2 regions of the Lactiplantibacillus brownii genome follow, and region 2 is predicted to be linked to the other one. Evidence: riboswitches for the same ligand, from Rfam matches in the RefSeq annotation. Region 2 holds a riboswitch; the other holds the start of a gene.
The links. Region 2 has a riboswitch for preQ1 ahead of RA086_RS10995 (nucleoside hydrolase). Riboswitches for the same ligand answer to the same signal wherever they lie in the genome.

Region 1: linked by a shared signal. The riboswitch ahead of RA086_RS02060 (QueT transporter family protein) and the one ahead of RA086_RS10995 (nucleoside hydrolase) in region 2 are both predicted to bind preQ1.

The regions. Positions count from the first base shown of each region.
Region 1 covers NZ_JAVCWF010000001.1:520,099-531,817, forward strand. Annotated here, with positions in the region: gene argF (ornithine carbamoyltransferase) at 1-801, shown strand, start outside; PreQ1 riboswitch class I at 852-896, shown strand; gene RA086_RS02060 (QueT transporter family protein) at 905-1,414, shown strand; gene cbpA (cyclic di-AMP binding protein CbpA) at 1,476-2,114, opposite strand; gene RA086_RS02070 (L,D-transpeptidase family protein) at 2,268-3,662, opposite strand; gene RA086_RS02075 (L-lactate dehydrogenase) at 3,820-4,782, opposite strand; gene pth (aminoacyl-tRNA hydrolase) at 5,667-6,224, shown strand; gene mfd (transcription-repair coupling factor) at 6,242-9,769, shown strand; gene RA086_RS02090 (polysaccharide biosynthesis protein) at 9,789-11,393, shown strand; gene RA086_RS02095 (RNA-binding S4 domain-containing protein) at 11,396-11,677, shown strand.
Region 2 covers NZ_JAVCWF010000001.1:2,324,777-2,336,495, reverse strand. Annotated here, with positions in the region: gene RA086_RS11015 (ATP-binding protein) at 1-1,132, shown strand, start outside; gene RA086_RS11010 (cation-translocating P-type ATPase) at 1,268-4,033, opposite strand; gene RA086_RS11005 (oleate hydratase) at 4,378-6,177, opposite strand; gene RA086_RS11000 (TetR/AcrR family transcriptional regulator) at 6,301-6,855, opposite strand; PreQ1 riboswitch class I at 6,996-7,040, shown strand; gene RA086_RS10995 (nucleoside hydrolase) at 7,064-8,053, shown strand; gene RA086_RS10990 (ECF transporter S component) at 8,050-8,598, shown strand; gene RA086_RS10985 (MerR family transcriptional regulator) at 9,131-9,883, shown strand; gene RA086_RS10980 (ABC transporter ATP-binding protein) at 9,981-10,652, opposite strand; gene RA086_RS10975 (ABC transporter permease) at 10,668-11,719, opposite strand, start outside.

The DNA.
Region 1 (11,719 bases), 1.8 Mb from region 2:
CCTGAATTTTTAGGCAAAAACGACATTCAGTTTGGTCGAAAGGAATCGGTTATTGATACGGCTAAAGTGTTAGGGTCGATGTTTGATGGCATCGAATTTCGGGGCTTTTCGCAACAGACGGTCGAACAACTGGCGGCATATAGTGGGGTGCCGGTCTGGAATGGTTTGACGGATGAGTGGCATCCGACGCAGATGATTGCAGACTTTTTGACCTTAAAGGAACATTTTGGTCACTTGACGGGTTTGACACTGGCTTATGTCGGTGATGGGCGGAACAACATGGCTAATAGCTTGCTTGTGACGAGTGCCATGCTCGGTGTGAATTGCCATATCGGTGCCCCAGTTGATTTACAGCCAAGTGCGGCCGTAATTAAGTTAGCGCAAGCCTATGCGGCCCAATCTGGTAGTGAAATCTTGATTACAGATGAGCCACAGGCCGCGGTCACTGGTGCGGACGCGCTCTATACGGATGTCTGGGTCTCAATGGGAGAAAATGTGGACTATGGCGCGCGAATCAAGCAACTTTTGCCTTTCCAAATTAATGCCAAGTTATTAGCGGCGACTGGTAAAACAACGACCATCATTATGCACTGTTTGCCAGCCTTACATGACCATCAAACGGCCGTCGGGGCCGCCCTAGGTAAAAAGTATGATTTGGCGGCAATTGAGATCACGGATGAGGTTTTCAATGGCCCACAATCGGTCGTCTTTGAAGAAGCTGCTAACCGGATGCCAGCAATCAAGGCAATTATGGCGGCAACTGCGGGTCATTTATTTATTCCCGATCGGTTGTTTGACTAAATTTGCGACGACTGCGGCTGCGTGCTATGATGTAACTCGCTTGTCATTTTTAAAACGTGGTTCGTAACCATCCCACGTTAAAAAACTAGGAGGCAGTTTATCAATGACGCAGTCAAAAATTCGGCCGTGGATTATTAATGCTTTAGTCGCGGCTATTTATATCGTTTTATCCGTCGGTCCCGCCGCGTTCAATTTAGCTTCGGGTGCCATCCAGTTTCGGGTTTCAGAAGGGTTGAACCATTTAGTGGTTTTTAATCGAAAATACATCTGGGGTATCGTGGCCGGTGTCGTCTTGTTCGATGCTTTTGGTCCGGGGGCGAGTTTACTCAACGTGGTCTTTGGTGGTGGTCAATCCTTGCTGGCACTGCTATTAGTGAGCTGGATTGGCCCTAAGTTAAAGGCCGTTTGGCAACGGATGGTCTTGAACATCATTTTATTCACGTTGTCGATGTGCATGATCGCCTGGATGCTCATGCTGGTTGGTGGGGCGACCGCTTTTTGGCCGACTTACTTAACGACGGCGTTATCAGAATTAATCATTATGTCGATTACGGCACCAATCATGTATGGGCTGAACCGAGTCTTACAGTTCAGCGAACGGATTGGAAAATAACGTTTTAGTCATCAAAGAGGCACCACAAACGAAAGCTTCGTTTGTGGTGCCTCTTTGATGACTATTCTGTTTGTAGATCTTCGACTTCAATGACTTTGAATTGTTTCCGATTCAAGTTGTCAGTAATTCGCTTGAGTTTTTCGGTATCCACGTCTTCTGGTAAGGTGAAGAGCGTCCGGTGACCAAGCGTGCCGTTTTGGACGTCTAGCGTCATACAACTGGCAATTGAAGTGTATTTCGTAATGATCTTTGCCATGGCTGCCAAATCACCACGTTCACCAATGGAAACGACCGTCAAAACATAGCTACCAACGTTGACGTTCCATGATTGTGAAAGCATGTCGAGCAAGCGAGTATGCGTCAGGATGCCATAGAAATAACCATGTTCGTCTAAAACAGCGATATAAGGTAAGTCTTTGATGGAGAAGAAGACGTTATAGAACGCGGAGTCGACTTGGATCGTCTTAGTCGCGTTTTTTAATAATGAGGTGACAGGCAAGGACATATCGCCACCTCGTGATTTATGTCGATAAATGTGCATTTTATAAATGTTACCACGGAAGATGTGCCCAGTTTCGTCTAAAATCGGCACACAACGGAAGCCAGAATCTTCAAGCACTTGTAAGGCTTCAGCTAACGTGGCATCGGCGTTCACCGTAGTTAAACGTTCTTTAGGTTTAACGAGAGTTTTTAATAACATAACGAATGATCCCCCAGATTTATTAGTTTGTTTTAATAAATAATACCATAAAACATGACCCGATAGGAGCGTTTTATGCGCGGGGTTATCGCCATTGATGCTAAAAAGTCAGTTATCGGCTTGCGATGACTGACTTTTTAAATTAAATTTAAATTAGAAAATAACGATCGGTGTTCCCACCGGAATAGCATGATACACTTTCGCCATTGTGGCGGGTGGCGTATTCACGCAACCGTGGGAGCCATGGCTTTTATACCAAGTGCCACCATATTGTTTTTGCCAAGGTGAATCATGAATGCCTTGACCAGTATCATCGAACGGCAACCAGTAAGCGACAGGCTGCGAATAGCCGGAGCCGTCATCGTTATCACCCTTTAAGGTACTGTTACGTTCTTTGTTCCAGATACTCCAGACGCCGGTAGTGGTTTCATGCTTGCCTGGAGTCCCAGTGACCACATCCGTGGAAACCTTGACTTGGCCATTAACATAGACCCACATGTGTTGGGCTTGTTTATCGACTTCAATATACGTGTCACCAATATCTTTTTGATCATTATGATAACCAGAGCCACTGATCAACGGCGAGCGGCTAAAGTCTTTGCCAGCCAAAATGTCTTTTGACAAGGCCGTGGTTTCCGCTGCTGTCTGGATGGTCCAACCGTAGAGCCCACCACTAATCTTAACCGTACCGCGTTGTGTGCTCTTAAACGTGCGTGTCGTATGATAAGTATGATATTTAGCGTCCAACTGATCGACGTAAGCTTTCACGGCCGCTTGTTTAAGACTCACCTTACCGGCACGATCAACGTTTAGCCAGCTAAGGATCGTGGCATGTGGAATCTCAAATTTATGACCATTGATATTGTAACTGGCCGTTTCGGTCGCGTATTTTTGCGTCTTCGTTTGGGCCGTCTTTAGTTGTTGGCTCGTACTGGTGACGGTCGGTGTGACGTAAGCTTTTTGTAGATCAATTGTGGTTTGCCCACTTGCCAATGCCTGTCCAACGAGTTGTTTAAGCTTGGGCTGACTAATTTGTGTGCCTTGGATTTCTTTTTTGATTTCAACTTGATTGTTTTGATAGACCAACTTAGCATTTTCAGTCGTTGTGCGTGACGTCTGATTTGCAGTGTGGGTAATGTTGGTGAGTAATTGCGCCATACTGGCTTGACTGACTTGTAGCTGACCGATGTTAGTCGTTTCCGCCGCATGTGCTGATTGCATCAAAGCAAGTGGCCAACGCCAATAGTTTTGACACTTAACTAACTTTGTCAGTTCTTTTTTAGACTTGATGGTGATACCGGCACTCTGACTATTAAAGGAATATAACTTTTTGCCATTTTCAGTAATATGGTAAGTGCGATGTTCAAGTGCCCGACTGACTTTTGGTGCGGCTTGGGCCGCAGTTTGACCACTGACGTTAATGCCAGCCACTTGAGTGTTGGTGAGAAAGGTTTGTTGATGCTGCCAAACTAAGCTGGTGGCAATGTATCCGATGGCGATTAAACCAACGACGCCCCCGGCAATGCTCAGCCCGCGTTTGTGCTTCATTTCAATTGCCCCCGTAAATGTGTGTCATCGTGTGTTCACCTTATAACACTTTGTGTGTAAGTGCAAATACCTTGCTGTAAACGTTGGCGGATTTCGAGTCAATACAAAAAGCACCTACCGGGGTTACCAGTAAGTGCGCATGAACCTTAACGATTAATTACTTGTTTTCAAGAGCAGCTAAGCCGTCCGTCAGAACCTTTTTCAAGGTAGCAGCGGAAGCTTGCATCTTCTTTAATTCATCTGCTGAGAGTGGGGATTCAATGATTTGTTTCAAACCAGTACCGCCAATGACAGCGGGTGTCCCGATGTAAATATCGTTCAAACCGTATTGGCCGTCCATGTAGGCACCAATTGGTAAGACCGCATTTTCATCACGTAAGATGGCTTTTGAAATCCGCATTAGTGCAGTCCCAATACCATAGAAAGTCGCACCCTTTAAGTTGATGATGTCGTAAGCCTTGTTACGAACACCATCTTCAAGTTTAGCTAAGTCTTCGTCAGAAACGCCTTGTTCCTTAGCAATGTCTTTAACGGGACGCGTCCCAATAGTGGCAGTTGAGTAAGCGGCAAATTCTGAGTCGCCATGTTCGCCCATGATGTAGGCATCCACGGAACGAGGATCAACTTTGAATTGCTTGCCTAAAGCAACGCGTAAACGAGATGAATCCAAGGAAGTCCCAGAACCAATTACGCGTTCTTTAGGGAAACCAGAGAATTTCCAAGTGGCATAAGTCAAAATGTCAACGGGGTTAGCGGCAACTAAAAAGATGCCGTTAAAACCGGAGTCAACGACTGGTTTAACGATTGAAGATAAGATATTTAAGTTCTTGTTAACTAAGTCTAAACGTGATTCGCCAGGCTTTTGTGGTGCGCCCGCGGTGATCACAACTAAATCGGCGTCTTTGCAATCGGCATAGTCGCCCGAGTAAATCTTCTTGGGAGCGGTGAAAGCTTGGGCATCTTCAAGATCTAAGGCGTCACCTTTGGTACGATCTTTAATGACATCGACAATTACAAATTCTTCAGCAATTCCTTGTTGTGCCATAGCGAAAGCGTAACTAGAACCAACGGCCCCGTCACCGACTAACACAACTTTTTGATGGTTTGGCATGCTTGACAAAATAAGTCATCCTCTCATAACGAAAATTTGTTTTTCAACGATTTGAGTATACCATGATTAACCCAACCAAGTCGCTAAAACGGCTGCGCTTTTAATGGAAGTGTAATCCTTGTGGGCGGGTCGGTTGCGACAATAACGGCTGTTGATAATGCGGCTGTTATGGTTGATTAAGTTCAGAAGGAAAACCTCCAAACTGAGCACTATTTTAGTTGGTCAAGCTGGCTTAATAAGTAGCCATTTAGATTGCTGCTTCGGTTGGCCCCCACACGGTTGGAAATTTCACCACTGAGCATCATCCAGACCAACCTGGGTTGAATCAGTAGTCCTTAATATCAATTGATTTTTTGTTGATATTGGGTTTATCAATGTTCCCTTGTTAAACCACTATTTGACGTCGGAGTTGACCAGTACGTTCGCCGTGTCGAGACACTTAGCTGGGTGTTTTACCCAGGTTAGTGTCTGGCCGACTTTTAAGACGTGGGTTCCGGCTTGAAAGCGCCCTGCAGACCGGTCTTTGGCTGCAGGCCTGCCTCACAGCGAACGTACTGGTCAACGGAGACGGACAATCAATGTACTATTTTAATAATAGTTTATCGGTTGTTAAGGGTTAAGTTGCTCCCTAAGGCATGAACTGATCATTGTTGCCAACACCGTTGGAGGCTATTGATGACTAGGGTGGCCTAAACGTTTCAAATGGGTATTCCGCGCCGGTTTGTGGTATACTGATTGCACTAAAAATGTGGCTACGGCCGGTTATTAATCAGTGGCTAACCAGATTAAAACTAAAAACGTTAATTAACCGTGCAAGTAATACTGCCGAATCAGTTTGAATCTGGTTCGGCCTGTTTTGCATGTCAACGGGACTATGGGAGTTAATTCTTAAAATGAAAATGATTGTTGGTTTAGGAAATATTGGTCAAAAGTATGCCCAAACGCGGCATAATGTCGGGTTTATGGTCGTCGATGAAGTCGCGGCAAAACTAAATGCGGCGTTTAAAACGAGTAAGTTTGAAGCGGAAGTTGCGACGGCTTTTGTAGCCGGTGAAAAGGTGCTATTGGTCAAGCCATCGACTTACATGAATGATTCCGGTCGAGCAGTGGGTCCTTTGATGACTTATTACCATGTTGAGCCAGCAGATTTGTTGGTCGTACATGATGACTTGGACTTACCACTAGGAGTGGTCCGCTTAAAGCAAAAGGGTTCTGCTGGCGGACATAACGGAATCAAAAGTATTATTGCCCATGTGGGTGACCAGCATTTCAAACGGGTCAAAGTCGGTATTGAACATCCGCAAAAGATGAGTGTCGTCGATTATGTGCTCGGTAAGTTCACACCTGCCCAGTTACCAGCATTCAATGATGCTAAAATCACAGCGGTCGCGGCAGTTGAAGTGTGGCTGACGACGACTGATTTTGCTGCTTTGATGAATCAGTATAATTAATAGGAGGAAAAGTCGCTATGGATATTGAAGCGATTGTTGAACAAACCCCGGATTTTCAAACGATTTTAGCGGGAATTAGTCCGGCCAGTCGTCAATTGATCACTGGGTTAAACGGCTCAGCGCGGACGGTGTATGTCAGTGCGTTATTCCATCAACTCACGCATTCTTTGTTGATCGTGACGGATAACCTCTTCCATGCCAGCCAGATGGTCGATGATTTGAATGGGTTATTGGCCGATAATCAAGTCTTTTTGTTTCCGGCCGAAGAAATGGTGGCCTCAGAGATTGCAACGAGTTCACCAGAATATCGCGCACAACGGGTGCAGGCGCTAAATGCCTTACAGAGTGATCAACCCGCAATTGTCGTGACCTCTGTTTCAGGGGCCCGCCGATTTTTGCCACCGGTTGACCAGTTTGTGGCGGCGCGGTTGCCATTAACCGTGGGTGACGAGATTGATTTGGCTGAGTTACAAGTGCGGCTCCACGACATGGGGTACGTCAAAGAAAAGTTGGTTGCACGTCCCGGTGATTTTGCCGTGCGTGGGTCGATTGTTGATATCTATCCGTTAGATGCGTATTTTCCGTTGCGGTTAGACTTTTTTGACACGGAGATCGATACATTAAAATATTTTGATCCTGAGACACAACGTTCTGTGGATAATCTCGAAACATTTACCGTGCTACCGGCCACGGATTTTATCTTGACGAAAACGATGCTGGCAGCTGGGGCGGACCGTTTGACGAAAGCCATGGCCGCCGAGAATAAAAAGTTATCTCCAGCTGATCGGCAAACTTTGACTGATAATTTAGCCCAACCGTTAGCCGATATGCAAAAAGGCTTGATCGGTAATGACTTACTATTATATGGTGAATATTTTTATCATAGTAAAACGAGCCTTTTTGATTATGTGCCAGATGATGGCATCGTGGTCTTTGACGAATATTCACGGATCTTAGACAGCGAACAACAATTATTACAAAGTGAAGCGGATTGGGTCACTGACCAGTTGGCGCATCACAAGGTCCTTTCAACGGCAAACTATGGCAATGATATGCGTGACTTGCTGAAAGCCGATAACCATGCGCAAATCTTGATCTCGCTGTTTCAAAAAGGGATTGGCAATGTGCGTTTGGCCCAGATCACCAACGTACGGACGCGCCCGATGCAAGAATTTTTCGGGCAATTACCAGCTTTGAAAACGGAGCTGGATCGTTGGCATAAGTTAAAACAGACGGTTGTTTTGATGGTTTCTGAAGCGGAACGCCTGACCAGGGTTAGCAATACCCTTGATGATTTTGAAATTGACGCGATCATGACGAAAGCTGAGAACTTGCAGCCAGAAGTTGTGCAGGTTGTGCAAGGCAGTTTACAGAATGGCTTTGAGTTCCCTGATGGGCATTTGGTCGTCATCACCGAACAAGAAATGTTCAAAAAGGTGCCCAAAAAACGGCCGCGTCGTCAGACTTTAGCGAATGCGGAGCGTTTGAAGAGCTATACCGACCTCAAGCCGGGCGATTACGTTGTTCATGTGAATCATGGGATTGGGAAGTACGTTGGCATGCAAACGATGGAAGTAGACGGGGTGCACCAAGACTACATCACGATTGCTTATCAGAATAATGCCAAGATTTTTATTCCTGTGACTCAGTTAAATTTAGTTCAAAAGTATGTCTCGTCCGAGTCCAAAACGCCCCGAATTAATAAGTTGGGTGGGACCGAATGGACCAAAGCTAAACGTAAAGTTGCGGCTAAGATTGAAGATATAGCGGATGAATTGGTTGAACTCTACGCTCAACGTGAAGCTGAAAAGGGGTTCCCATTCCCGCCAGACGACAGTTATCAGGACGATTTTGATAACGACTTTCCTTATCCGGAAACGCCAGACCAATTGCGCAGTATTGATGAAATCAAGCACGATATGGAACGCCCCAAGCCTATGGATCGCCTCTTAGTGGGTGACGTGGGTTACGGAAAGACGGAAGTGGCGTTGCGGGCAGCCTTTAAGGCGATCGAAGCCGGTAAGCAAGTAGCCTTTTTGGTTCCCACGACGATTTTAGCGCAACAACATTATGAGACAATGTTGAACCGCTTTGAAGGTTATCCGGTCAATGTTGGCATGCTGTCGCGGTTCCGCACGGGTAAAGAAATGAAAGAAACCGTCAAACAGCTTAAAGATGGTGAATTAGATATCGTTGTCGGGACTCATCGGTTGTTATCCAAGGATGTTAAATTTGCTGACCTTGGGCTACTGATTATTGATGAGGAACAACGGTTTGGCGTCAAACATAAGGAACGGCTAAAGTCGATGAAGGCCAGCGTGGATGTGTTGACGTTGACGGCCACGCCGATTCCCCGAACCTTGCACATGTCGATGTTAGGCGTGCGGGACTTATCCGTTATTGAAACGCCGCCCACCAACCGGTATCCAATCCAGACCTATGTGATGGAACAGAATTTCGGCATGGTCAAAGAGGGTATCGAACGCGAAATGCAACGTAACGGCCAAGTCTTTTACTTGCATAACCGGGTTCATGATATTGAAAAAGTGGTCGCGCAGATCAAGGATCTGGTCCCAGATGCTGCCGTGGCTCATATCGACGGTCAGATGCCAGAATCACAATTAGAAGGAATTTTATATGACTTTATTCGTGGTGAGTATGACGTGCTGGTCACGACGACGATCATTGAAACTGGGGTCGATATTCCGAATGTGAATACGTTATTTGTGGAAAACGCTGACCACATGGGCTTGTCGCAGTTGTATCAATTGCGCGGTCGTATTGGGCGGAGTAGTCGGGTCGCTTATGCGTACTTCACGTATCAGCAGAATAAAGTCCTGACTGAAGTTGGTGAAAAACGCCTGCAAGCCATTAAGGACTTTACCGAACTTGGTTCTGGCTTCAAGATTGCGATGCGGGATCTGTCGATTCGTGGTGCTGGGAATTTACTTGGCAAGCAGCAACATGGGTTTATTGATTCAGTTGGGTACGATCTCTATACCCAGATGTTGTCCGAAGCTGTGGCTAAGAAACGTGGCAAGCAAACGAAAGTTAAAACGGATGCCACGATTGAGTTGGGCATTGAAGCTTACTTACCAACCACGTATATTGAAGATGAACGTCAAAAGATCGAAATCTATAAGCGGATTCGGCAATTAGAAAATAATGATCAATACTTGGAAGTTCAGGCTGATTTGATTGATCGCTTTGGCGATTATCCAGCGGAAGTCGCGGGATTATTGGCCGTCGGTAAGCTGAAATTATTAGCGGATGACGCGTTGATCGAGAAGATTCAGCGACTTGATAGCGATCTTCATTTAACGTTATCGAAGCAAGGCACGGCTAAATTAGACACTAAAGATATCTTTAAGGCTTTAGCAAAAACGAACTTACGAGCGACAGTTGGCATTGATGATGATAAAATGAAGGTTAAATTAGTGATTCAGCCGAAAATGTCCGAGTCAGACTGGTTAGAACAGCTGACGTTATTCGTACAACAGTTGGGGGTCGTTTTGATGCCCGCTGTGGCGACACCGAGTAAGTAATCGGTAGAAGGGAATTGTGATGCCAAAAGATCACCTGAACACCATGTTCCGGGGGGCTTTGATACTTTCAATTTCGTCGTTAGTGGCGAAAATTCTTAGTGCGGTCTATCGGATTCCATTTCAAAATATGGTGGGTAACACCGGTTTCTATGTTTATCAGCAGATTTATCCCATTTATGGGATTGGCATGACCTTTGCACTGAATGGCTTTCCAACCTTTATTTCAAAATTAGTCGCGGAGCAGCCCGATGAAACGAGTAAGTCCTTAGTGACGCGACGTGCGTTCCATATTTTGAGTGGCTTGTCGTTAGTCATCTTTTTGGCCCTGCAACTAGGTGCCAATTGGCTAGCGGTTCGGATGGGTGATCTCAAATTAGCCCCCATCATTAGCGCGGTAGCATGGATGTTTGTGTTCATGCCATGGTTGGCGACGGGACGTGGTTACTATCAAGGAAAATTCTTAATGGGACCGACCGCCGTTTCGCAATTGATCGAGCAAATGGTGCGTGTTGGGGTAATCATTATGGCCGCTTACTTTAGCATCCATCGTGGTTGGGACGACTATCATATGGGTGCTTGGGCCATGAGTTCTGCCCCGATTGCCGCCGTTTGTTCCTCGTTGATTTTCGTCAGCTTCGGTTTGCGACATTTATTAGCGCCAGCCCCAGCCGCGACGCACCCGTTGCCGAGTTATCGAAAACTCGTGCATCGTTTTATCGTGGAAGGCGGAACACTTTGTTTGGTGGCCGCAGTCGTTATTTTGTTACAGTTGATTGACTCATTTTCTGTGATGCGTGGGTTAGTTCGACAAGGCTTGCCGATTGAAGCCGCTAAGTCAGTCAAAGGGGTCTATGACCGCGGCCAACCGCTTGTTCAATTGGGTTTGGTCGTGGCAACGTCATTTTCGGCGACCTTGTTGCCAGCGTTGACCAATGCGCTAGCGAAACGGCAATTTATTGAGTTCAAACGGCATACGCGGGCGATGGTCCATGTTAGTTTAGCGTTGTCGATGGCGGCAACGGTGGGCCTAGTCGCTTTAATGCCTCAGATCAACCGGCTCTTGTTTGGGTCGATGGAAGGCACGACCGCACTACGCGTGTATGTTTTTAGTATTTTATTTGCGGCACTGATCACCACCTATACGAGTGTCATGCAAAGCTTAGACCAGTATACGGCGATGATCGTTGGAATTATCGCGGGTCTAGCGACCAAGGTCGGCTTGAATTATTTGATGGTCGTACATTTTGGTATCAACGGGGCCAGCTTGGCGACGGTTGCCAGTCTTGGCGTGATGTTTGCGGTCATGTGGATTGGGTCGCCAGAAGATTTACAACAAGTTTTATTAGAAAGTGGCTATTTAGTCAAATTACTGTTTGTCAGCGGGTTGATGGGCGTTGTCGTATTGTTAACGAGTCATGAAGTACAAGCGTTAGTGGGACCAGTATTAGCGAATGATCGTGGGATGACCGGATTTATTACGCTGATTGGGGTCGTTGTGGGCGTAATTGTCTTCGTCGTTGGCGCTATTGCCTTACGACTGTTCACCATTCGTGAATGGTTAGTCTTACCCTACGGCAAACGGGTGATGAAATCAGTCATTAAAGGAAAGGAACATCATTCATGAGTATGCGTTTAGATAAGTTCTTAAAAGTTTCACGGATTATTAAACGGCGCACCGTCGCCAAAGAAATCGCCGATAAAGGGCGGATTCAAATTAACGGTAAAGTTGCCAAGTCCTCAACTAATGTGAGTGTGGGCGATGAATTGATCATTGGTTTTGGGAACAAAACTTTAACGATCAAAGTGAACCAATTATTGGAAACGACCAAGAAAAATGATGCTGAATTGATGTATGATATCGTGAGCGAAGATTATAAGACCGATTATCGGCAACCATTTAGCGATTAATTCGCTCACTTTAAAAAATCAATTAGTCCATTCAAATGGCCG
Region 2 (11,719 bases):
TGGGGTTCGACGGGCTGGAAAATCAGTGTTATTAAAGTTATATCGTGATTATCTGTTATCACAAGGTGTTAAAAATGAACAGATTATTTATTTTAATTTTGAGGAATTTGATTTGTTGGCTGTTCGAGAAGCGACACAGCTTATTGCTTTATTAAAACCGTTATTGCGAAAGGACAGTCATAATTACCTGATGTTGGATGAAATCCAAATGGTTGAGGGTTGGCAACGTGTGATTAACGGGATTCATGCCAGTTATGATTGTGATATTGTCATTACTGGATCCAATGCGAAGATGTTATCTGGCGAGTTGGCCACTTTGTTAAGTGGTCGATATGTTGAAATACCAATCTATCCATTTTCTTTTCGTGAATTCTTAGATGCTAAAGAACTTGCTATCGATGATCGACAAGTGGATCGTGCTTTTGAAGAGTATGAGCGATATGGTGGGTTTCCTTCGGTTATTTTAGCGGATGAAAAGATCAAAGACACAATCTTATCAGGAATCTTTGACACAATTATTTTGAATGATGTCTCTATGCGTGCGAACGTCAGGGATAGTGAGTCATTAAAGGCACTGGTGGGATTTCTGGCAGATGATATTGGGCAGCTTGTTCGTCCAGCAAAGCTGGCTAATACCTTAAAAAGTGAAGGAATTCTGACTAGTAACCACACGATCGAACGGTATTTGAGTTTGTTATCGGATGCTTTCTTATTTTATCGCGCACGGCAATATGATTTACGTGGACGTGGTTACTTGAGAACTGCTGGTAAGTATTTTATGGTTGATGCTGGATTACGGCGAAATGCGGTTGGACGGCGGCCAGGAAATTATGGTGGGCAATTAGAAAATATTGTTTATTTGGAATTATTACGACGGGGTTATACAGTCGATGTTGGTAAGCTAGACGTGGCAGAAGTTGATTTTATTGCCCGTCGCGTTGATGAAATTTTGTATGTGCAAGTAACGTATGAATTGCCTCGAAATTCCCATGAAACTGATAACTTGTTGAATATCAATGATAACTACAAGAAAATATTAATTACACAACGTGACTATCGTGATGTTCATGACATTGATGGTATTCCGGTCATTAATATCGTTGATTGGCTACTAACCGAAACGACTGAATAGTGTCTCATAGTGGTCATATTTCAAAAAGCCGTTCGCTGTGAGTTAAACCTGTTTACAGAAATAAGATGAGCAATCAAAATAAGCTTGAAACCAGTCACCACGACTTGGTTTCAAGCTTATTTTAGCGGTTACGATTTAAGGCGTTAAACGACGACGGACGACGGCTTTGCGAGCCTCTTCAATGAGAATCAGTGGAATTGGAATACTAAAGAGCAATAACCAATCACGACCATTGATGGCAGCGGTGTTAAAAAGTCCTTGTAAAACGGGGACATACATCAAGACCGCAATCAGAATGATTTCAAAGCCAATGCCCCACCAAACACGATGGTTACTGAACAAGCCAATCTTGAATACAGAGGTCACTTTCGTCCGGCAGTTGATTGCCGCGGCAATTTGACAGAAGACGATGGCTGCTAGTGTCATCGTCGTTGCCATGACATAAGTGTCACCACTGGCGGCCAGGGCGACGTTTGGCCAACCGTGCAAGTAGTTGACGAAGAAGTAAGCGACCGTTGAAAGAACTGAGGCAATCATGCCATACCAACCAAATGCTTTCCAAATAATACTTTTGTTAAGCAGATGAGCGTTACGAGCACGCGGTGGTTGATCCATGATACCTGGTTCACTCTTTTCAGCACCTAGTCCCAAGGCTGGTAACATGTCAGTTCCCAAATCGACAGTCAGAATTTGCATAACGGTCAATGGTAATGGAATCAAGCCACGTGAGAATAAGAAGAGGACGGATGGGATCGCTTCTGGGACATTACTATTCAAAATGTATAGTAGGAATTTTTGCAAATTACTATAAACGGTGCGACCTTCTTCAATCGCGGCAACGATCGAAGCAAAGTTGTCATCCGTCAAAATCATATCGGCGGCGTCTTTGGCGACATCTGTCCCGGTGACACCCATGGCAATCCCAATATCTGCTTGTTTGAGCGCGGGCGCATCATTGACCCCGTCACCAGTTGCGGCCACAATTTCGCCGTTATGCTGGTTAGCTTTGACGATTCGATACTTCTGTTCTGGCGCAACCCGGGCAAAGATCACTTCACCTTTGACAGCAGTTTGCAGGTCAGAGTCACTCATCGCTGTCAGTTCGTCGCCAGTAATGACTCGAACCTGATCACTATCAATCCCAATTTTCACAGCGACACTTTTGGCAGTGAGGGGACTATCCCCGGTGACCATAATGATACGGATGTTTGCCCGATGACATTTTTCAACGGCTTCGTAAATTTCTGGTCGTGGTGGGTCGGCCATCACGGTCAAACCAACAAAGGTCAAATGTTGTTCCGTATTTTCAATTGTACAATCGGTCGGATCGGTTGGCAGGCCATCGTAGCTACGGTAAGCCATCGCCATTGAGCGGAGACCTTCCGCGGCATAATGTTTGTTAGCGGCGTCAATCGTTGCCGTGTCGGTTGCGGTTAATGGCCGGACCTTGCCGTTGTCGAGAACGGTGTCACAAATCGGTAAGATACCATCCAAAGCGCCCTTAACGTAAACCACTTGTTGACCATCGGGTTGGCGATGGATGGTAGTCATCCGTTTCCGGTCGGAGTCAAAAGGTAATTCTTCTAGTCGTGGATATTGTTGGCGGAGCTTATCCAGAACGAGTCCTGATTTTTGAGTCAAAATGAGATGTGCAGCTTCCGTTGGTGTTCCTAAAATCTTTGGTTTAGCTTGGGCCGTTTTACCGGGTTGAATCTCAGTATCGTTATCTAACCCAGAAATTCGAAGCAATAGCGCCAAATCAGGGGCTTTAGTGAGATCAACTGGTTGTTTATTTAGCAGCAATTGGCCGTTATTGACATAGCCTTCACCGCTGACGCGATAATGTTGTTGTCGTAGCCAAACGTGATTGATCGTCATTTGATTTTGGGTGAGCGTCCCAGTCTTATCTGAACAGATCACGGTTGTTTCACCCAGCGTTTCAACACTGCTGAGCTCCTTAACGAGTGCATGCTTTTTAGACATCCGCGTCACACCTTGTGCTAACGAAAGGGTAACCGTTGGTAGGAGCCCTTCAGGAATAAACGCCACGATCATCCCTAAAGCGAAAATGAAGGATTTGGCGACTGGATAATGTACGAAAAAGATTGCGGCAACAAAGAAGACCAAGCCGATTAAAATCGCGATTAATGAAAGCTGACGAGTCAGGCGATTCAATTCAGCTGTTAAAGGTGAAACGGTCGTTTTTTGGTTCTGAGTTAAACTGGCAATTTGGCCAAATTCGGTTTGCATCCCCGTTTGAACGGCGACTGCCGTGGCGGTACCATTGACGGCCACGGTCCCAGCATACACGATATTAGCCTCAGAAAATTTGCCATCACCTTTATCGTAAGTGGGCTTTTTATCAACGGCCACAGATTCACCAGTCAAAGCAGATTCATCGACTTGTAAGGCCGTGCCCTGAATGATACGGGCATCCGCTGAAATACTGTTTCCGGCTTGAATGGTGAAAACATCACCGGGAACAAGGTCGGTGGCATTGATCTGTATCGTTTTGCCAGCTCGCATGACATGCGTATAGGTTGGCAACATTTCTTTCAGTGAATCGGTGGCTTTTTGAGCGGCATGTTCTTGCCAAAAGCTAAAGCAGCCGTTGATGACGTTGACGGCCCAAATCGCAATACCGAGTTCTAGCATTCCGACGAACATGGCAATCAGGCCACTGACCCAGAGTAGTAACGCCATCAGACTGGTAAAGTTCTTGATAAATGCTTTGAATTGCGACCGCGATTGCGTTTGTTGAATCGTATTAGGGCCAACATCTTGTAGACGTTTGGCGGCATCCGCAGCGCTCAGACCGGTCGCTTGGGTCTTGAGGGCTTGGTAAAATTGGTCAACGGATAATTTTGCAAAATCATCGGTAGTCATTCCAGATTTTCCCATCTTTTCTCACTCCTATAGCTCGATTTAATTCCTCGTAGCGTTCATAGTTACATAGGCGATTCCACGTCCCACATCATTTCTGACACAAGCCTAAACCGACACTAATAACGATGATCATTGCGATGCGCTGGCAGGTGGCTAAGACAAATTATGACGATTACCAGCTAATCGAGTCTTCTAATTACATACCATAGAATAGTCTCATTAATGAAAAAATACTACGATTATTTGCAAAAACATTTCAAAAGTAATGTTTAGACTAATGACAAAAAAACGCAGGCTAACCATTAAAGTTAGCCCACGTTTAGGGAGTTATTGATGATTATTGGACGCTTGAGAAAAGGTTACTTGCTGCGTGGTGCTTGGGGATGTAGCACGGCGGCTTTAGTTGGAATCGTTTGATCGCGTCCCAGATACATCTGATAGAACGGTGGCACGTCGTTGATCAACTTAAGCAAGCCAGCTTCTAGTTCTGGTAATTTGGCTGGGTCCATTGGTGGCAAATCGCTAGCTTTGATTTCACCATGAATACCAGCAAAGCGTTTAACCCGTTCGAGCAAGTAGCGAATATCGTAACGTGATGTGTTGACTTCCAAGACATCTTTTTCAAGATTCAAGAGGCCATAGACGGCTTCCATCCCAGTGCGGACAGAGGTTTCAACGGTGAAGACAACGTCATCGTCAATTTCGACAAATTGGCCGAGTAACGCTAAGTTGGTGCAACCAGCTGGAATGACTTTTGGCCGATCGCCGAGCTTCCGTGGCATAAATTGAGCGGTACAATATGGCATCATCGCTGTAGACATGTAGGTATGAGCTAAGACTTCATCTTTAATGTCGAGCATGCCCAAGTGATAGAGCAGTTCCGTCATGATCTCATCACCGGTACAATCCCACATCCGTTTCTTGATGTAGTTCCCGATATTTTCACCGTAGAGCCCATAGCCCCAGCCAACTTCTTCATCATCGGCTTGATAAGGGAAGAATGGCTTGTGATGAATTTCAAAGGATAGATCCCAATTAGCATCTTTGAAAGTCATTAAACCACCGGTCCCGGCTGGACTGCCTGAAAGTCGTTCAATTCGTTTGAAGAATTCAGGGTAACCTTTAACGGTTGGGAAGAAGGAAATCCATTTTGTCTTATCAATCTGGCCCAAAAATTTTTCGGGGTGACCGAATTTAGCATCTTTTTTAGCCAAATTCTGCCAAATGGTGAAAGTCCCCATGTCAGTTGTATCCCGGTTCGTTTCAGCGACGATGTGATTATCGCCAAAGGTACTGTTTTCACTGATTGACCCCGTTGTGACGAAGACGAGATCTTGGCTGTTGACGGCAACGGTGGTCGGTTCACCATGTTGTTTTGCCACAATGCCCATCACGGTATTATTGGCCTCATCGAGTTGTAGGTCAGTTACGGCAAAATCATTGACGAAATGTACGCCTTGATCCGTCAACCAACGTTCGATTGGTAAAATAATGGCATCGTATTCGTTATATTTAGTATGAATAAAACCTTCCAAATATTCATGACGGGTGATGAAAGTGAAACGTTGCCAGTAACGCCGACATTCGATCACACTGTGATAATCTTTGAAGGCCAATTGGCTATGGAAACAAGTCCAGAAGTTGGTCTTGAAGAAGCCTGCGTCGAAGAAATCATCTAAACTCTTGTCAGCGAGTTCATCTTCGGTTGAGCCAATGATCTGCCGCATTGCTTCGGCATATTGCGGTGCTAGCTTGTAGTCGTGATAATGACTGTCGATCTCACCTTGATTGATGATGACCCGTGCTTCACTATGGATCGGTTCGTCACGGTTGAAATCAACGACATCGTCTAAGACACTGCGGCCCGGATTCTCTAGTGAAGGAATCTTGCTGCAAAGGTACCAGAGACATTCCATATAAGGTTCGAGTTCACGTTCGGCCCGGCAAAGATAGCCAGCGGCGCGCTTAGTCCCATCCATGGAACCGCCCATGACGGGTTTCTTTTCATATAAAGTGATATTGCGAGCGGGCATTTGTGCGTCATCGATTAGGAAAACGGCAGTGGCTAAGCCGGCAATCCCGCCACCAACGATATTGGCACGACGATCATCGATACCAGCCGGTTTTAACGGGCGATACATTGTTTTATAAATGTTCATAATAATGGCCTTCTTTGTAAATAAGATTTCTTGCTTGTTCTTACAATAAAGCGGTACCAGGATGGAAACAATTGACAAAAAAAGCGGACTGTCAAAATTTTGACAGTTCGCAAACATTGTAAATTATTCAGCATAGTTGTTGAGTGCTTTCTGAAAATCCCCTTGAACAAGGACTCCCGTTTGTTCCACGATTTCTTGAGGATCGTCATGGAAGCCATCTTTGACCCACTCAAAAATCAACGCAATGAACGCGAGACTGTAGAAATGGGCGATGAAATGTTTGTGTTTGGCGGCCACACGCATACCGACTGCTTGGCGATCTACCACTTTGATGATGTATTGGTAGAGCACGGTATAAATATACTTTTCTAATAGGTCACGATAAGCGGATTGATAAGTATTCATGACTAGGTACTGATTCGCTTGAATATCCGCCATGATGTTTAAGAAACCTTGTTGCCAATTATCGTAGTCGGCCACGTTTGCGAGTGCTCGGTTCGTGGCTTCTTTAGCAGTCCATTCGACGAGTTCATAAATATCAGCAAAATGATTATAGAATGTCTGGCGGGTGAGTTCACAGTCATCAACAATCGCTTGGATCGTGATTTTGTCCACCGGTGTTTGTTGTAACTCTGTGACTAACGCCGCCGCTAATTTTTCTTTCGTTTTTGATGCCATATTCTGGACCCCCTAAGTGATGCGATGCGTCTTATTATAGCTTTTTTTCAAACATTCGACGAGAAGTTTTTTTGAGTGATGTTAATTCGATCCTAGGTTCGTTATAATTAAACTTGCATTTATGCAATCAGCGGGTTACCGCTGGCCTGGTTCGTAAACTTCCCAGGATAAAAAACCAAGAACTTCACGATTAATCGGAGGTAGGAAAATGGATGCAACAAGAAACGTCATCATCGATTGTGATCCGGGCATCGATGACAGTTTAGCGCTGTTATTAGCGTTGAATTCACCGGAACTAAATGTGGTTGGTATTACGACCGTTTGTGGCAATGTGCCCACGCATATTGGGGCTGAAAATGTCTTGAAAGTGTTAGCTTTAGCGGATCGGTTGGATGTGCCAGTTTACCTTGGCGCCAACCGGCCACTGAAAGTTGATTATGTCAGTGCTCAAGACACGCATGGCGATGATGGCTTGGGCAATAGTCACATTCCCGCAGTGACTACGGTCCATGCGGCTCAAAATGCCGTTGGCTTTATTTTGGATACTTTGGCGGAAGATCCCACGACGTCTATCTTGGCGCTGGGACCACTGACTAATCTTGCTGAGGCTTTAGAACGTGATACGGCCGCTTTTGCAGCGGTTGATCAGTTCGTTTTAATGGGTGGTAACTACAAAAGCCATGGGAATTGCTCGCCGGTCGCTGAATATAATTTTTGGTGTGATCCGGATGCGGCAAAAATTGTTTTTGATCTGATGCCAGTCCCAATTCACATGGTCGGTTTGGATGTCACACGAAAAATTGTGTTAACGCCAAGTCTACTGGAATATATGAAAGTTATTAACCCTGAAATGGGCACCTTTATTGAAAAAATTACGCGTTTTTATTTTGATTTTCACTGGCAATACGAACGGGTCATCGGTTGTGTGATCAATGATCCTTTGGCGGTTGCCTATCTCATTGATCCAAGAATTTTGGCTGGCTTTGAGGCTTATACGACCATCGTGGCGACGGATGATCTCGCTCGCGGCGAGTCGATGGTGGATGATCATCATTTCTGGCATCGTTCACCAAATAGTTTTGTCAGCACGCAGGTGGATGTTCCAGCATTCTGGCGTCAATTTTTGACGCGTGTTTTAGGAGCAACCGAACCAGACTTGACGACAACCTTGCATCAATTATTAACGGTGGGCGCATGAAAAAAATCAAAACACGTACCGTTACCTTGTTGGCGTTGTGCATTGCGCTCAACGTGGTTGGTGGCAATCTTGCCTTGATGCTGAAGTTACCGGTCTATTTAGATTCAATTGGAACTGTGCTAGCTGCGGCAGTTTTTGGCCCACTTGGTGGGATGCTAGCTGGGGGTGCGACCGGGCTGTTCATGGCGACGACTGACTTATATTCACTATTTTTCATGCCTGTCCAGTTGTTAACCGGGCTAGTTGCTGGGTTGATTTATCGGCGCCTCAAACCAAGCAGTTTTAAAAATAATTGGTGGCTAGCGTTAGCAATTTCGCTACCAGGAACGCTCGTTAGTACGCTGATCACAGTAATATTGTTCCATGGTATTACTTCGTCGGGCTCCAGCATGTTAGTGCAAGTATTGCTAGGCACGGGGATGAGTAAGGCTTTAGCAGTTTTTCTTATTCAAATCGGAACCGATTATTTAGATCGTTTTTTGACTGTTTACGTGGTGGCGCTAGTTTATCGAGCGATTCGGTATAAATTGCCACAAGCAAATTGAGTTTGTGGGGATAGTTGGTTTGTCGCAGGCTTTGGCTAGTTGTTGACTGTCTCCGTTGACCAGTACGATCGCCGCGGACACGTCTTAAGATTTGGCCCAGAGACTAAGCTGAGTAACAAATGTCACTCAGCAGAGATTTTCGACATGGTGAAGATATTGGTTCACTCCGTTGTTAAATAGTGGTTTTGATCAAAAGAATAGTGATAAACCTAATTTCGATGAAAATAGATTGATAATCAGGCTGTTGATTAGCGCAGGACGGGCTGGATGATGCTCAGTGGTGAAATTTCTCTTTGCTGGCGGACCTTTCCAGCTTAGAGAAAGCCCGGCTTGTGAGACCGCCTTTGGGCTCACAAACGTGGCCACCACGTTCCAGCATCAATCCAGACCAACCGGAGCGGCAAGTTAAATTGATATGATAGTTAAGCACAGGTCACAATCTTATGCTCGACGATAAAAAGATTAATCTTTTCACTTGACCCTCACGTCACGTTATCCTTTAGACTTGAATTTGTTGAAAGGGGGCAGTCCGATGGCTTATCAAATTAAACAGTTGGCTAAACTGGCCGGCGTCAGCGTCCGGACACTGCGGTATTATGATGAAATTGGCTTGTTACCGCCAGCCTATATCGGGACGAATGGCTACCGTTATTATGAAACGGCCCAGGTAGATCAACTCCAACAAATTCGTCTCTATCGGGCGATGCAGGTACCGTTAGCTGAAATTAAGCCACTCTTAGCACAATCGACTACTGAAATTGTCGCAACGTTGTCGCAGCAATATCAGCAGTTATTGGCGGAACGTCAACAGTTAGATCGGCTTTTAGGACTGGTCCAAGCAACGATTAAGAGTCATCAAGGAGGATCAACTATGACGGATAGTGAAAAATTTGCAGCCTTTAAGCGGCAACAAGTGGCGGCTAATACCGCTGAATACGGGGAAGAATTGGCTGATAAGTATGATGCCAAGACGATTCAACAGGCCAATCAAAAATTTGCCAACTTGTCCGCTGACGATTATGCGGCAATGCGAGCAACTGAAGCCCAACTGCTGGCAGATTTGAAGACGCGACCTGCTGTACCAAGTGCGGTTGCAGCACGGATTTATACCGCACACAAAAAGTGGTTAAGCTATAGTTGGGTCACTTATTCTGCCGCCATGCATCGGAATTTAGCGTTGATGTATCAAGCAGATGACCGATTCCAAGCTTACTATGATGGGCGAGCTGGGAAAGGTGCGAGTGCCTTGCTCTGCCAGATTATCGCGTATTATGCGCAAGCTTAAGGTCTGACCATAAGAACTACAAAAAAAGATGCTGGCTTCACAACTCTACATCAGTTGTGAAGTTAACATCTTTTTAGATTATGTCCAGTTTTGGGTGTTATTGGCGAGTCATGATGCCATCTTCAATTCGATAAACGACGTCACAATGGCTGATCAAACGTTGATCATGGGTGACCATGACGATAGCTTTATGATGTTGATGAGCTTCTTTGGCGAGTCGTGCGACCACGTCGATTGAGCGTGGTGTATCTAAACTGGCTGTGGGTTCATCGGCAAGAATAACGCTGGGATCATTATAGAGTGCGCGCACGATTGCCACTCGCTGACGTTCACCACCAGAGAGTTCGTTCGGGTAGGCGGTCACTACGTCGCTTAAAGCTAACTCAGCGAGTAATTTTTGGGCGCGGGCTTTTTGAAAGGGACGTTTAGCCATTTTGTCCACGAGTTTTAATTGTTCCGTGACATTGAGAAACGGAATCAAATTGGAGCTCTGTAAAATGAAACCAATTTCATTAAAACGATAGGCTAGGCGTGCCTTTTCAGATTGAGCGGCCAATTCGGTACCATTCAGCAAGACTTGACCACTGGTCGGAGTTTGTAGCCCGGCGGCAATCGTTAAAAAGGTGCTTTTACCGGAACCGGATGGGCCAATGATCGCGACAAATTGGCCGGCGGCGACTTCAAAATTGGCATCTTTTAAGGCGGTAACGGCGGTATGACCTTGGCCGAATTGTTTATTGATTTGTTTTAAAGCTAAAACTGCTGTCATATTTTGCACTCCTTTTTAGCCGATAGCAACGGCGGGATCAATGTTAGCGACGGTTCGCCAAGAAAGTAAGGCACCGATAACGGCGGCGGCAAGCAATGCGAGACTATACCCACCAAATTGCAGCCAGTTGATGGCAAAAGGTAGGCCGGCGGGCATGATTTGGGCCAAGCCGACAGTTATGCCTAGGCCAATGACGATGCCGATGACTGCCATGGCAACACTCTGTGTGAGTAAAGCGGCGAGAATATGCTTGGTGCCGATTCCTTGAACTTTTAAAACCCCAAACAGCGCTTGTTTCTGTAAGGTCAAGACGAACATGAAAATGCCGATGATGGCTAAGGCAATCGCAAACAAGAAATAGATCATGGTGTTTAACGTCAATTGTTCGGCGCTGTAACCAGGTAACTTATTGATGAAGGTGGCCATCGTTAAATGCTGGAGGCTGTCATGATCAGCACGTTTGAAGGCGCCGTTTTTTGTAACGAAACCATTGATTGTTTGCTGATTGCCACTGGTTACGGGCATGTCTTTCAATCGATTCAGGGTGGCAACGTCGGTGTAGACCGTTGGTGAGATCATGTACGTGCTGCTGGCGTATGTACCAACGATTTTGACCGTTTTCTTAGTGGTTCCTAAACGAACCTTTTGACCAATATGATAGCCATCAGCTTTTAAACTGTTTGAGATCAGTAATTGATTTTGACCGTTGATTCGGTGACCACTGGTGACTTTGGGCATAATAAACGCCTGACGACTTGTAGCTAAAGCACTGATAGTCGTTTTGTGACTATTCTTAGCAGTCCGTAAAGTGCCGGACAAAGTCGCTAATGGGGCGACTTTATCCCCCTTGATGGTTTTCTGGTCGGCTAATTTAAGCTGAGAAGTGGAGAGGGTTTCATTCGCATTTTGGTTTAAATAGACATCCGTGGCCTGCCAGTTGTCAATGGCTTGTCGATTGCCGTTGGAAAGGCCGTTGGCTAGTCCGGCCAACATGAAAACGACCAAGGCAATTAATAGTAGGACGCCACTTAATAAGCTATAGCGTAGCTTTTCATGACGCATTTCTT